DNA from 3 places in the Pseudoalteromonas sp. PS1M3 genome. Region 1 is predicted to be linked to each of the others. Evidence: predicted binding sites of a transcription regulator. Region 1 holds the regulator's gene; each other region holds the start of a gene.
The links. Region 1 encodes FliA, which starts transcription of late flagellar genes. Its sites were predicted from a motif close to CTAAAGNTNNNNNNNNNNNNGCCGATA; they were not measured.
Positions count from the first base shown of each region.

Region 1 (4,286 bases):
TAGCCGATAGTCTTCAGGCATTATTAGAGCGTCAAGCCCCACGCCCTCGTTCTGCAGAATTGGCTTCTATGTTTTCTCAATCAGGTATTGATACTACAGACAACTACCAAGAGCCAGTTCAAGAGCAGCGTCCTCGTCCTATATTCATTAATGAACGTCAAGCTTCAGCGCGTCCGCAAACACAAGCAGACAGCCTTGGATTTGATGATTTAGAAAGTGGTTTTGATGATCTTGACAGTCCAGTGACACCTCGCGAAGAAACTAAGCATACTGAAAGTGAGCAAATTTCGTCAATGCGTGACGAAATGAATGCCATTCGTCAATTGTTAGAACATCAAGTGTCAGGGCTTATGCAACAAGACATGGCAAGACGCGATCCTACTCGTGCATGCATGATTGATCGCTTAGTCGGTATGGGAATAGATAAAGATGTTGCTGAGCAAATGGCGTGCTTCGTACCTGACGATGTATCTCGCCAGCAAGGTTGGAAAGCACTTTTAACAATGGTTGAAGATCAGATGCAGACAACCAACAACGAGATTTTACGTCAAGGCGGTGTATACGCCTTAGTCGGCCCAACGGGTGTTGGCAAAACAACAACCGTTGCTAAATTAGCTGCGCTTGGCGCACAAAAATACGGTGCAGACAAAGTTGCTTTAATCACAACAGACACATACAGAATTGGTGCTTATGAGCAACTCGCCACTTATGGCCGAATTATAGGTTGTGGTGTAAAGCAAGTTAAAGATGCTAATGAATTAGCTGAAGTTTTATATCATTTACGAAATAAACGACTAGTATTAATTGATACTGCGGGTATGAGCCAACGCGACTTGCGCTTAACAGAGCAACTTAATACGCTAATGCGTAATCAGCGTGTTGATATTCGCAGTTATTTAGTGCTCAGCGCAACATCGCAAATACATGTGTTGCAAGAAACCGTTAGGCACTTTAAAAAAGTGCAGTTAAGTGGTTGTATATTCACCAAATTAGATGAATCTTTAAGTTTAGGTGAGATTATTAGTATAGCGATTCAAAATCGCCTTCCAATAGGGTATCTTACTAACGGTCAACGAGTACCAGAAGATATTCGAGTTGCAAATGCTGAAAAACTAGTTAAAAAGGCTGAGCAACTCTATTTAAAAAGAGCAAAAGCACAACATTCAAGGCACCAAGCAGTGGCGCCAAGCACAGTAGGGATGTATGATTAACACAGTATTAGATCAAGCAAGTGGCCTGCGCAAAATGAGTCAAAACAATAACAACGGCGTAAAAGTTATCGCTGTCACTGGCGGTAAAGGTGGAGTAGGAAAAACAAATGTTTCTCTGAATACTGCAATTGCATTAGGCCAGCAAGGTAACAGAGTGTTGGTTCTTGATGCCGATTTAGGCTTAGCAAACTGTGACGTTATGCTAGGACTACGTGTTGAACGTAACTTATCACATGTTTTATCTGGTGAATGTGAACTTGATGAAATTTTAGTTGAAGGCCCCGCAGGTATAAAGATTGTACCCGCAACGTCAGGCTCTCAAAGTATGGTTGAATTGTCGCCTTCAGAGCACGCGGGACTTATACGGGCTTTTAGTGAATTAAATACAGAATTTGATATTTTAATTGTCGATACAGCCGCAGGTATTTCAGACATGGTGCTGAGTTTTTCTCGCGCGGCACAAGACGTCATGGTTGTTGTATGCGACGAGCCCACATCGATTACAGATGCTTATGCGCTCATTAAAGTGTTGAGTCGCGAGCATGGTGTATACAAATTTAAAATTGTTGCAAATATGGTCCGTAGTATGCGTGAAGGGCAAGAGTTATTTGCTAAACTTTCCAAAGTGACCGATCGTTTTTTAGATGTATCAATGGACCTGGTCGCAACGGTTCCCTACGACGAAAATATGCGCAAAGCAACGCGTCGCCAAAAAGTTATTGTAGAGCTTTTTCCTAATTCGCCGGCGGCACTTGCGTTTCAAGCGTTAGCAACAAAAGCAGTTAAATGGCCAATACCTAATCAACCATCAGGTCATCTGGAGTTTTTCATAGAGAAACTAGTAAACGGCTAATTATGACAACATTGGTGAATAAAGTTATGGGATATCAATCAGCACAAAATTTAAATGTGATTGTTGAAAAACATGCATCACTTGTCAAAAAAGTGGCATGTCATCTTATAGCGCGTTTACCAGCCAGCGTGCAGCTGGACGATTTAATACAATCAGGAATGATAGGTCTGATTGAAGCATCTAAAAGTTTTGATGCAACCAAAGGGGCTAGCTTTGAAACTTTTGCGGGGATTCGTATTCGTGGGGCAATGCTTGACGAGATGCGACGTGGCGATTGGGCACCCCGTTCAGTGCATCGTAAAAGCCGTTTGGTGGCCGAAACAATTGCATTTTTAGAAAAAAGCTTAAACCGTGAGCCGACAGATATAGAAGTTGCTGAAAAACTTGAAATTTCGTTAAATGAGTACCATCATATCTTAAACGATGTAAATGCAAGTAAAGTACTCGGTATTGAAGACCTTGGTGTTGATGAAGATGCCATCAGTCCAGTGGGCCAAGATTTAGCGCTAGACAAACCGTTTAATAATGTTAAAAATGAGCGGTTTAACGAGTCTTTATTAGGTGCAATAAAATCTTTACCAGAACGTGATGCAATGGTGCTGTCTTTGTACTATAACGATGAAATGAATTTAAAAGAAATAGGGCATATACTCGATGTAAGTGAATCGCGTGTAAGTCAAATACATGGTCAGGCGATGATTAAGCTTAAAGCTAAAATCAATGACTGGATAAATTAGTAGTAAGTAAACAAGGTTAAGACCTCACTGGGGGATGTTTTGGATAAAAACATGAAAATTCTGGTTGTTGACGATTTTTCAACAATGAGACGTATTATTAAAAATCTGTTGCGTGACTTAGGTTTCACTAATGTTCAAGAAGCAGACGATGGGTCAACCGCTTTGCCAATGCTACAAAATCAAGTATTTGATTTTGTTGTTACCGATTGGAATATGCCAGGAATGCAGGGTATAGACCTACTTAGAGCAATACGTGCGGATGATAAGCTTAAACACATTCCAGTATTGATGGTAACGGCTGAAGCTAAAAAAGAACAAATTATAGCGGCAGCTCAGGCAGGTGTGAATGGTTATATCGTTAAGCCATTTACTGCTGGAACACTCAAAACTAAATTAGAAAAAGTATTTGAACGTTTAGGCTAATGATAGGGGGAGAGGCTTATGTCAGCACTTGCTGCGCCTCAAATAACTTTAGAACAAGCTCGTCAGCTCGTTGTTTTTCTAGAAAACGGTGAGCAAGACAAAGCCAATCAGTTAATTTTAGATACCGCTTCTAAGGAGCAATCTGAAATATTTGCTGAGGTTGGAAAGTTAACCCGTCAATTGCATGAAGCTTTAAAAAGCTTTGAGCTAGACACTCGCTTATCTGACTTAACTACCGATGCTATTCCAGATGCAAAAAAACGGCTCAATTATGTTATAGAAATGACAGAAAATGCCGCGAATAAAACAATGGATGCTGTTGAGGCTAGCCTACCAATTGCTCAACAGTTGGCAGACGAAATATCTCATATCAAACCGACATGGGATCGCCTAATGAATCGAGAGATTGAGTTAGGGGAGTTTAAATCGTTATGCCACAGCATTGATAAGTTTATGAACAATTCTCATCATAAAACCGATGAGCTGCAAAGTTTGATGACTAATGTACTTATGGCACAAGACTATCAAGATTTAACCGGCCAAGTTATTCGCCGAGTTATTGAGCTTGTTAGAGAAGTTGAAGAAAGCTTAATTCATCTTTTGACAGCCTTCGCTGATCAAAGCGAAAGCAAAGCCGAAAAAATAGAACAACAAAAAACAAATGAACCATTAGACGAACAAACTTTAGCAGGTCCAGAAGGCCCTATTATTGATAAAGAATCACGTAATGATGTTGTATCTGATCAAGATGAAGTCGATGATCTTTTATCAAGTTTGGGCTTCTAAGAGGAGAGTAACTGCATGTTTGAAGTCGATGAAGATATTTTACAAGACTTTCTTGTAGAGGCAGGAGAAATCCTAGAGCTTTTATCTGAACAGTTAGTTGAGCTGGAAAACAATCCAGAGGACACCGAATTACTCAATGCCATATTTAGAGGGTTTCACACTGTAAAAGGTGGTGCTGGGTTTTTAGCTATGACCGAGCTCGTTGACGCATGTCATGGCGCAGAGAATGTCTTCGACCTGCTTAGACAAGGCGTACGAACGGTTAATTCGGAATTG
Region 1 covers NZ_AP022624.1:2,509,686-2,513,971, reverse strand. The annotation lists gene flhF (flagellar biosynthesis protein FlhF) at 1-1,211, shown strand, start outside; gene PS1M3_RS11675 (MinD/ParA family protein) at 1,204-2,064, shown strand; gene PS1M3_RS11670 (RNA polymerase sigma factor FliA) at 2,091-2,801, shown strand; gene cheY (chemotaxis response regulator CheY) at 2,841-3,224, shown strand; gene PS1M3_RS11660 (protein phosphatase CheZ) at 3,243-4,010, shown strand; gene PS1M3_RS11655 (chemotaxis protein CheA) at 4,026-4,286, shown strand, end outside.

Region 2 (4,286 bases), 570 kb from region 1:
GGCAGGGTGATAAAATTAAAGCGTACTTTAAAGATGGCAGTCAATTTGGTGTAAATATTGTTTATAGCCAAGAAGTTGAAGGCGGCCTTGAAACCGCGGGTGGTATTATTCAGGCACTTCCTTTATTGGGAGAGTCGTTTATTGTGATAAATGGCGACGTATTTACCGATTACGATGTAAGCTCGCTTATGCAATTACATTTGCAACCAGGTGAGGCACATTTGGTGCTTATTGAAAATCCCCCACATAATCTTGATGGGGATTTTACATTGAGCCATTTATCCCCAGATAGTCAAAAATATACGTTTTCGGGTATTAGTCGTTATCAGGCTGACTTTTTTAATGGTTTAGAGCCGGGCATTCGTCCGCTTGGGCCGTTATTGCGAGAAAAACTAAGTAAGCATTTAGTGTCTACCGAGCTTTATATTGGTAATTGGGATGACATAGGCACACCAGCGCGTTTAACGGCATTAAATGAGCGCTTGGCTTAAGCCGACACATAATTAATAGGAGTAGTCGTTTACATGTGGGGAAAAATACTCGGATTTTGTTTTGGTTTTATGTTTGGCAAAATTTTTGGTGCTATTTTAGGGTTATACCTTGGTCATTTATTTGATAAAAGCTTAAAAAATAATTTTGATAAGGCGGGTGGTTTTTCAAGTTTATTTAATGGTGATGACGTTCACGAGCGCCAAGCGCTATTCTTTTCAAGCTGCTTTGCAGTGATGGGGCATATTGCAAAGTCTAATGGCCGAGTAAGCGAGGTACACATTAAAGCCGCTAGCTTATTTATGGACGAAATGGGTTTGAAAGGCGAAGAACGCCGTGAAGCACAGCATGCATTTCAAGCGGGTAAACAAAGCGACTTTTCATTAAAAGAAACCGTCTATGATTTTAAAGAACGCTTTGCTAAGCGTCATGACTTACTGCAATTATTTTTAGAAATACAAATTCAAATGGCGTTTTCTGATGGCGTTTTAGCTGAGCAAGAAAAGCAGTTATTAAGTGAAGTAAGCAAGCAGTTAGGTATTTCTAAAACTCATTTTGCGTTTGTACTTAAACGCTATCAAGCTGAATTTAACTTTAGAAAACAGCAACAGCGTTACCAACAGCAGCAAGGGCAAAGTAGCAGTTATAAAGAAGGCTCAGGGCACCATGTACCCCCCAACAATAATATGAATCGTGCGCAAGCGCTTGGGCTTTTAGGACTTAACGATGGGGCAACCGAGCGGGAAGTAAAAGTAGCGTACCGAAAGTTAATGGCGCAACATCATCCTGATAAATTAGTATCGCAAGGTTTACCAAAACATATGATGGAATTGGCGGTTAAAAAAAGCCAAGACATTCAAGCAGCCTATGAGTATTTAAAAAAGGCGGCGTAAAAAGCCGTCTATTTCTTTTGTTAGCCGAGCATGTTGTTGAGGTTGATCACGAAGCCCAAATAACTGGCGCTGGCGGTAGTCAAACTTAGCGTTTCGGTTAACCCAGCGCTGGCGATTTTTTAAGTTAATTAAAATATCACGGTTGTCGCTGGCGTAATAAATATCTAAAAGTGCAGGCGTAACAAGAGACGTTGTCTGGCTTAAGCTTTTATTGCGTTTTGCATTGGGCAGATAGCTACTTACACTAATAAACGCATCAATACGCTCTTGTGGAAAGTCTGCATAGTACTCAGTTAACACCCCTGCGCTGGTGCCTTGCGCAATCACAACGATATTAGTGGGTTCTTGCATCGCTGTTTGGTAAAGCGCTTTGTAGCGAGCAAGTAAATTTAGTTTGTAGTTATCGAGTATTTCGTCGCTGATGGCTTCAATGGCATCTACATGGTGAGGCGCTTCATTTTTACTTGAAGCATTAGGCTGCTCTGACTCAGTGTTGGCTTGACTCTCTGTTTCAGTGGCGGCACTTGGTGCTGTTTCTGCAGCAGGCTCAGCTATTTTACTCGCTTGCCAATCAATATCAGGGGTAGTCATCGCATAGGTGGTGTAGCCTAAATTGTTAAGCTCTTTGCGTAAGTAACTCATTCCAGCATTGTTGGTAGGGGTTGATTGCCAATCGGGAATAAGTAATACAATCCCTCTAAAATCAGCGCTCATGTATTCACTACGTAAACTTAAAAATTCAGTTTCACCTGCTAGCATTGTTTTTACTTCGTCGGTAGGTAAAAGGCGTTTAATATCGCTATTTTCAATACTTGATAAAGAAGGTGGGGCAATATGTTCTGCAGCCGTTGTACAGAGTGCTAAAAGGGCTACACAGCTAAACGCCATGTAACACAGAACCTTTTTAAATAATCGCAAAAACACCATAACACGCTCAATCAGTCGTCATTAGTTAGGTATCGGCATGCTTGTTTAAAAGTTTAATTTTTCCTAAGTAATCGAGCCCATTAAAACTCGGGTTCTGCTTCAAAGGTCATTACTTGTTCGGTGACAGGGTGTTTTAGTTGCAACATTTGTGCGTGAAGTTGTAAACGCGGTGCGGCTGCAAGCGCCTCTTTATGAGCATAGAGTCGGTCACCTAAAATAGGGTGGCCAAGGCTTAGCATGTGTACGCGCAATTGATGTGAACGCCCCGTAATTGGAGTGAGCTCTACGCGTGTGGCGTTTTCTTCTCGTTCAAGTACTTTGAAATGAGTGAGTGATGGCTTGCCATTTTCATGATCTACCATTTGCTTTGGGCGATTAGGCCAGTCGCAAATAAGGGGTAAATCAACCGAGCCATTGTCTTGTTCAAGCTTACCAAAAACGCGAGCTATATAACGCTTAGCGGTTTCGCGATCTTGAAATTGCATGCTTAAATGTCGGTGTGCAGCTTTATTCATAGCAAGGCAGAGTATGCCAGACGTTGCCATATCAAGACGATGAACAATTCGTGCGGTTGGAAACACGCGATTAACGCGGTTAATTAAGCTGTCGGCATGCTTAGGATCTTTACCCGGTACGGTCAATAATTCGCTGGGTTTATTAACAATGAGCAAGTCGTCGTCTTGAAAAAGTATGGTTAAATACGGGTTCATTGGGGGATTGTAATTAACTAACACGGCCGACCTTAATGATTTTGAAGGACGCTATTTTAGGGTAGCAAGGGCAAAGGCTCAAGGAAAACATTGATAGCCTGTACGAAGGCTTCTAATTTATATACTTTTTTGAATATAAAAAAGCGCGGTATAAATACCACGCTTTACTTAGCTGCTGTTGTTTGCAATTTTTACTAACAACTAAAAGCTCAAAACCTTAGTGAGAAACCACGATTAAGCGAATTGCATCTAGTTGTAACTGCGCCTTTTCAATGTGTGCAGTTAGCTCGGTGCGTTGCTTATCGTAAAAGGTAATTTCTTCTTGGCGAATATTAGGGTTAATTTGCTTAAGCGCGCTTAATCGCTCTTGCTCTTCGCTAAGAGACGTTTGCATTTTAGCTAGCGACTGTGAACGAATAACCTCGAGTTTTTCTTGTGCCATGTCTTTTGCAGTTGTGATCATAGGGTGAATTGCGCTTTGTAGCGCACCCGCGAGTTTACTTGCTGTTTGACGACCAACGGCTGAAAGCTGTTGGTTAAACCCGTCAAATGCGACGTTTTCGCCTAAGTTATTACTGGCTTTATCAAGCAATATACGAATAGGCGTTGGCGGTAAAAAGCGACCCACTTGTAATGCTTTAGGCGCCATTGCTTCGGCTACAAAAATTAGCTCAACAAAAAAGGTGCCCGCAGGGAGTTTTTTGTTTTTGAGTAAAGCAACCGATGCGCTACCAAAGTCATCATCACAAATCATATCCATCGTGCCTTGCACCATTGGATGATCCCAACTGATAAAATGTACATCTTCTTGCGAAAGTGCAGTATCACGGTCAAAGGTCACTGTCATGCCGTCATCTTTAAGCGATGGAAATGACGCGCTTAACATATGCTCTGTAGGCTTTAATATAATTGTATTTTCGCCTTTGTCTTCTTGGCTTACACCAAAGGTGTCGAACACGTTAATCATGTAGCTGGGCAGCTCAAACTGGTTGTCGAGCTTTTCAATATCAGCAACTAATGAGTCGGCGGCGCCTTGCCCCGATGAGTGCAGTTCTAATAAACGATCTCGTCCACTTTCCATTTTTTTACGTAGCACAGTATTTTGCTGAGCGACTTGCTCAAGGAGTGGGTCAAGTTCGTCTTCATCACAGTTATGGGCTGAAATAAACTCGAGTAAGTCATCACGAAATTCTTTATACAATAGCTGGCCAGTCGTTGATGTGGTTTCAAACGCATCAAGGCCTTCATTGTACCAACGCAGTAACAC
Region 2 covers NZ_AP022624.1:3,079,043-3,083,328, reverse strand. The annotation lists gene murU (N-acetylmuramate alpha-1-phosphate uridylyltransferase MurU) at 1-491, shown strand, start outside; gene djlA (co-chaperone DjlA) at 525-1,382, shown strand; gene PS1M3_RS14395 (DUF3530 family protein) at 1,365-2,270, opposite strand; gene rluA (bifunctional tRNA pseudouridine(32) synthase/23S rRNA pseudouridine(746) synthase RluA) at 2,390-3,043, opposite strand; gene rapA (RNA polymerase-associated protein RapA) at 3,237-4,286, opposite strand, start outside.
Region 2: PS1M3_RS14395 (DUF3530 family protein) is a predicted target of FliA. The motif match lies at 2,340-2,366, and genes of this name have one in related genera.

Region 3 (4,286 bases), 1.8 Mb from region 1:
TGTAAAACTTAAAGCTGGGCTACTAATTAAGCCCAGCTTTATAATTTGAGCATTATCTCACATCAATAAGATCAGACTCTTTTGCCTTACCTTGTAATATAGATATTTCAACTCGGCGATTCCGACGTCGGTCTTCATTTGTCTCGTTAGGCACAAGCGGCCGAGTTTCAGCTCGCCCTACAACCATCATTCGTGTTTTATCAAACCCTTGAACTGTTTGCAATTCGCTAGCAACAGCCACTGCACGCTTAGACGACAAATCCCAGTTATTTACGTATAACTCATTTGATACCTGAAAATCATCTGTATGCCCTGATACTGTAATTTCACCTGGTACGTCTTTTAAAAGTTCGCCAATGTCTTGAATAATCGGTTTAAACTTAGGTTGTAAAAAAGCACTGCCCGAAGGAAACGAGCCATTTTCTCTAATACGAATAATAATTTGCTGACCTAATGATTCAAGTTCTATTGCACCATCTATTATTTGCCTTTCTAACTGCTGCGCTATTTTTTTAACCAGCTCATTTGTTTGCTCTTGATCTGCAGCGGATATTGCTTGTTCTGATGACTGCTCTTGTGAGGTACTTCTAGATTCACCGCCACGTTTATCGCCTCGCTGTTCTTGCCTGCCGCCCGCTGAACTTTCATCACCAGCCTGAAACTCTAGCATTTGCTGGGTCATTTCAACGGTTTGCTGTTGAATAGTTTCAATTGGTGTAGGCTCTGGCTTACCTGGAGTAAATTCCATAGCGATAACCGATGTCCCTTTTGGGATATCTTTAACTTCAATTTTATTTTGCACACCAAAAGCAAACTTCATTGAACCTGCAATTTGTTTAAATTTAAGTACATCCATTTCTGAGAATGCCAATAAGAGTACAAAAAAGCACATCAATAGCGACATTAAATCAGCAAATGTACCCATCCAAGCAGGCAAACCGGGGGGTGGGCATTTGCACTCTTCATCAGACATGGTTACTCCTCGGTATCAACTTTACGCTTAGACTCAGCCAAGTAGTTTTTCAAAATACCTTCAATAACTTTGGGGTTTTGACCATCTTGAATTCCTAAAATAGCATCGAGAATCAAACGCTGATTCATCGCTTCTTCGTCTTTACGCAGCTCAAGTTTTACCTGAATCGGAATTGCTACTACATTCGCCAAAAATGCACCATACAGAGTGGTCAATAGTGCCACGGCCATTGCAGGTCCGATAGCTTTGGGGTCGTCCATGTTTGATAACATGGCAACGAGGCCTATCAATGTACCAATCATTCCCATTGCGGGAGCTATGTCGGCAAGTGCTTTAAATAAGCCAGCACCTAGTTCATGACGGGTGGTGGTTAGGGAAATATCTTTTTGAAGTGTAGCACGCACAACATCTGCGTCATGACCGTCAACAAGCATGTCAACGCCTTTACGCATAAATGGGTTTGGGATTTCAGCTTCTTCGAGTGCTAAAAAGCCACCTTTACGGGCAGAATCCGCAAGCTCTACTGCTTTTTCTATTAACTCTTCAGGCGACTCAATTTTAAACATGAATGCCTTACCAACCACCTTACCTATCCCTAAAAACTGAGACATAGTGAAGTTTGATAAAACAATAAACAGCGAGCCACCAAATACAATTACACTTGAAGGCGCATCGGCAAACATGCCCATTTCACCGCTACTACTCATAAACATAGACATGACAATTAAGCCTATTGCGCCTAGGATCCCTATTATGGTTGCTAAATCCACATTTCCTCCAGAGATTTCATGTTTAAATGCCTTATCATAAACTTTTTATTATTAACTGCTTATCGGCAACATACTGAATTGCTTAAGTCATTTTTGTAAATAAACATAAAAGTTATATTTATTATTTTATATCAAGTTAGGCGCACTGCCTAATTATCGAGTTTTCCTGACTAATAACACTGATTAACACGCGATTAATCGTGCTAAATGTAAAAAACTCATATCATCCTTTGACCTAGTTTAGCATTCCCCCTAAAATTGGCTCCTAAATTTATCATGTAAGCTGAAATAAAGATGGCGACTAAAAAACCTGAAAACTTAAGTTTCGAAAAAGCACTAGAAGAATTATCAACAATTGTTAGTGAAATGGAACAAGGTGATTTATCGCTTGAACAATCATTAAAGCAGTTCGAGCGTGGTATTGCACTCGCTGGTGCGTCATCTGAAAAACTACAGCAAGCAGAACAAAAAGTTTCTATTTTAATGGGCAATAGCGAAAAGTCAGCACTTACAAACTTTAATAATGATATGGAATAGTTGTGAGCATAAAAGACTATATTGAACGTGCTCAAATAGATGTAGCTACTACACTCAATAGCTACTTTGAACAACCGCTCGATAGCGATAAAACAATAAAAGAAGCCACTCATTACAGCTTATTTAATGGTGGAAAAAGGCTGCGCCCTTTTTTGGTGTACGCTGTTGGTGAAATGCTAGGCGCTAAAAAAAGTGACTTAGACGTTTTGGCTGCAGCCATAGAATGCATTCATAGTTATTCATTAGTACATGACGACCTACCAGCTATGGATGATGACGATTTACGCCGCGGCTACCCCACTTGCCATATTGTGTATGGCGAAGCGCAAGCCATTTTAGCGGGTGATGCATTACAAACTCTCGCCTTTGAACTTATAGCCACACATAACTTTAATTGCTCAGCGCAATCACAAGTAAAAATGATTGCTGCACTTGCACATGCATCAGGTATTGAAGGGATGGTGGCAGGACAAGGTTTAGACATTGCCGCAACTGACAAAGTTGTTTCTGTACAAGAGCTTGAGCGCATCCATAAGTTAAAAACCGGTGCACTAATTAACTGTGCTATAACACTAGGTGCACTGTGCAGTGAAAAAGCAGATGAACAAACTTTAGAAAACTTGAGCGTTTTTGGGTATGCTATAGGGCTGGCATTTCAAGTACACGACGATATTTTAGACGTGGAAGGTGACACCTTTATACTAGGTAAACCACAAGGCTCAGATATAGAAGCGAATAAAGCGACATACCCGGCGTTATTAGGTATGCTAGGCGCTAAAGAAAAGGCGCAAAATTTAATAACACAAGCCCACGAAGCGTTAGCACTTATTGATGCAGATACTACGCTTCTTGCGTCGCTGGCAAATTACCTTATTGAACGTGACCACTAGTCACAGTTTAAGCGTATTGCAAATAGCACTGACATTATTACTTAACATTCGTTGTTCACTCCCATTTGAAAGCGAATGTGATCGAAGGATATAAAAAAGCCATGACACTTGATAGTAGCAAGTATCCATTACTTAACTTGGTTGATAAACCAGCTCAATTACGAGACTTAGCGCAAGATAAACTTCCCGAGTTTAGCAATGAGCTACGTGAGTATTTACTTAACTCTGTATCGCAAAGTAGCGGTCATTTAGCGTCTGGTTTAGGCACAGTTGAGCTTACAGTTGCACTTCATTATGTATATAACACACCAGAAGATCGTGTAGTGTGGGATGTTGGGCATCAAGCCTACCCGCATAAGATCTTAACGGGTCGCCGCGACCAAATGCATACTATTCGCCAAAAGGATGGTCTGCACCCATTTCCATTTAGAGATGAAAGCGACTACGACACATTCAGTGTTGGCCATTCTAGCACCTCAATTTCTGCAGCTTTGGGCATGTCAATTGCAGCACAAAAAGAAGGCGCAGGGCGTAAAACGGTTGCTGTTATTGGTGATGGCGCTATTACTGCGGGTATGGCATTTGAGGCAATGAACCATTTAGGCGATGTAAAATCAGACATGCTTATTATTCTAAATGATAACGAAATGTCGATTTCAGAAAACGTTGGCGCATTAACCAACCACTTTGCGCGTATTCTATCTGGTAGCTTTTACACCAACATTCGCGAAGGAAGTAAAAAGTTACTGTCTGGCGTACCGCCTGTTAAAGAGCTTGCCAGCAGAATGGAAGAGCATCTTAAAGGCATGGTTATCCCTGGTACGTTTTTTGAAGAACTTGGCTTAAATTATATTGGCCCAATTGATGGGCACGATGTAAACATGCTGGTTGATACATTGCGTAATATGCGTAATTTAAAAGGCCCACAACTTCTTCATATAAAAACGCAAAAAGGTAAGGGTTACAAGCCAGCTGAAGCCGACCCTATTGGTTACCACGGCGTCCCTAAGTTTGATCCAAACACATCTAGCTTGCCTAAATCAAAACCGGGCGCCCCTACATTTTCAAAAGTATTTGGCGACTGGCTATGCGACATGGCGCAGCAAGATGATAAAT
Region 3 covers NZ_AP022624.1:684,196-688,481, reverse strand. The annotation lists gene PS1M3_RS03215 (flagellar motor protein MotB) at 53-973, opposite strand; gene pomA (flagellar motor protein PomA) at 976-1,743, opposite strand; gene PS1M3_RS03205 (exodeoxyribonuclease VII small subunit) at 2,038-2,280, shown strand; gene ispA ((2E,6E)-farnesyl diphosphate synthase) at 2,283-3,170, shown strand; gene dxs (1-deoxy-D-xylulose-5-phosphate synthase) at 3,272-4,286, shown strand, end outside.
Region 3: pomA (flagellar motor protein PomA) is a predicted target of FliA. The motif match lies at 1,804-1,830, and genes of this name have one in related genera.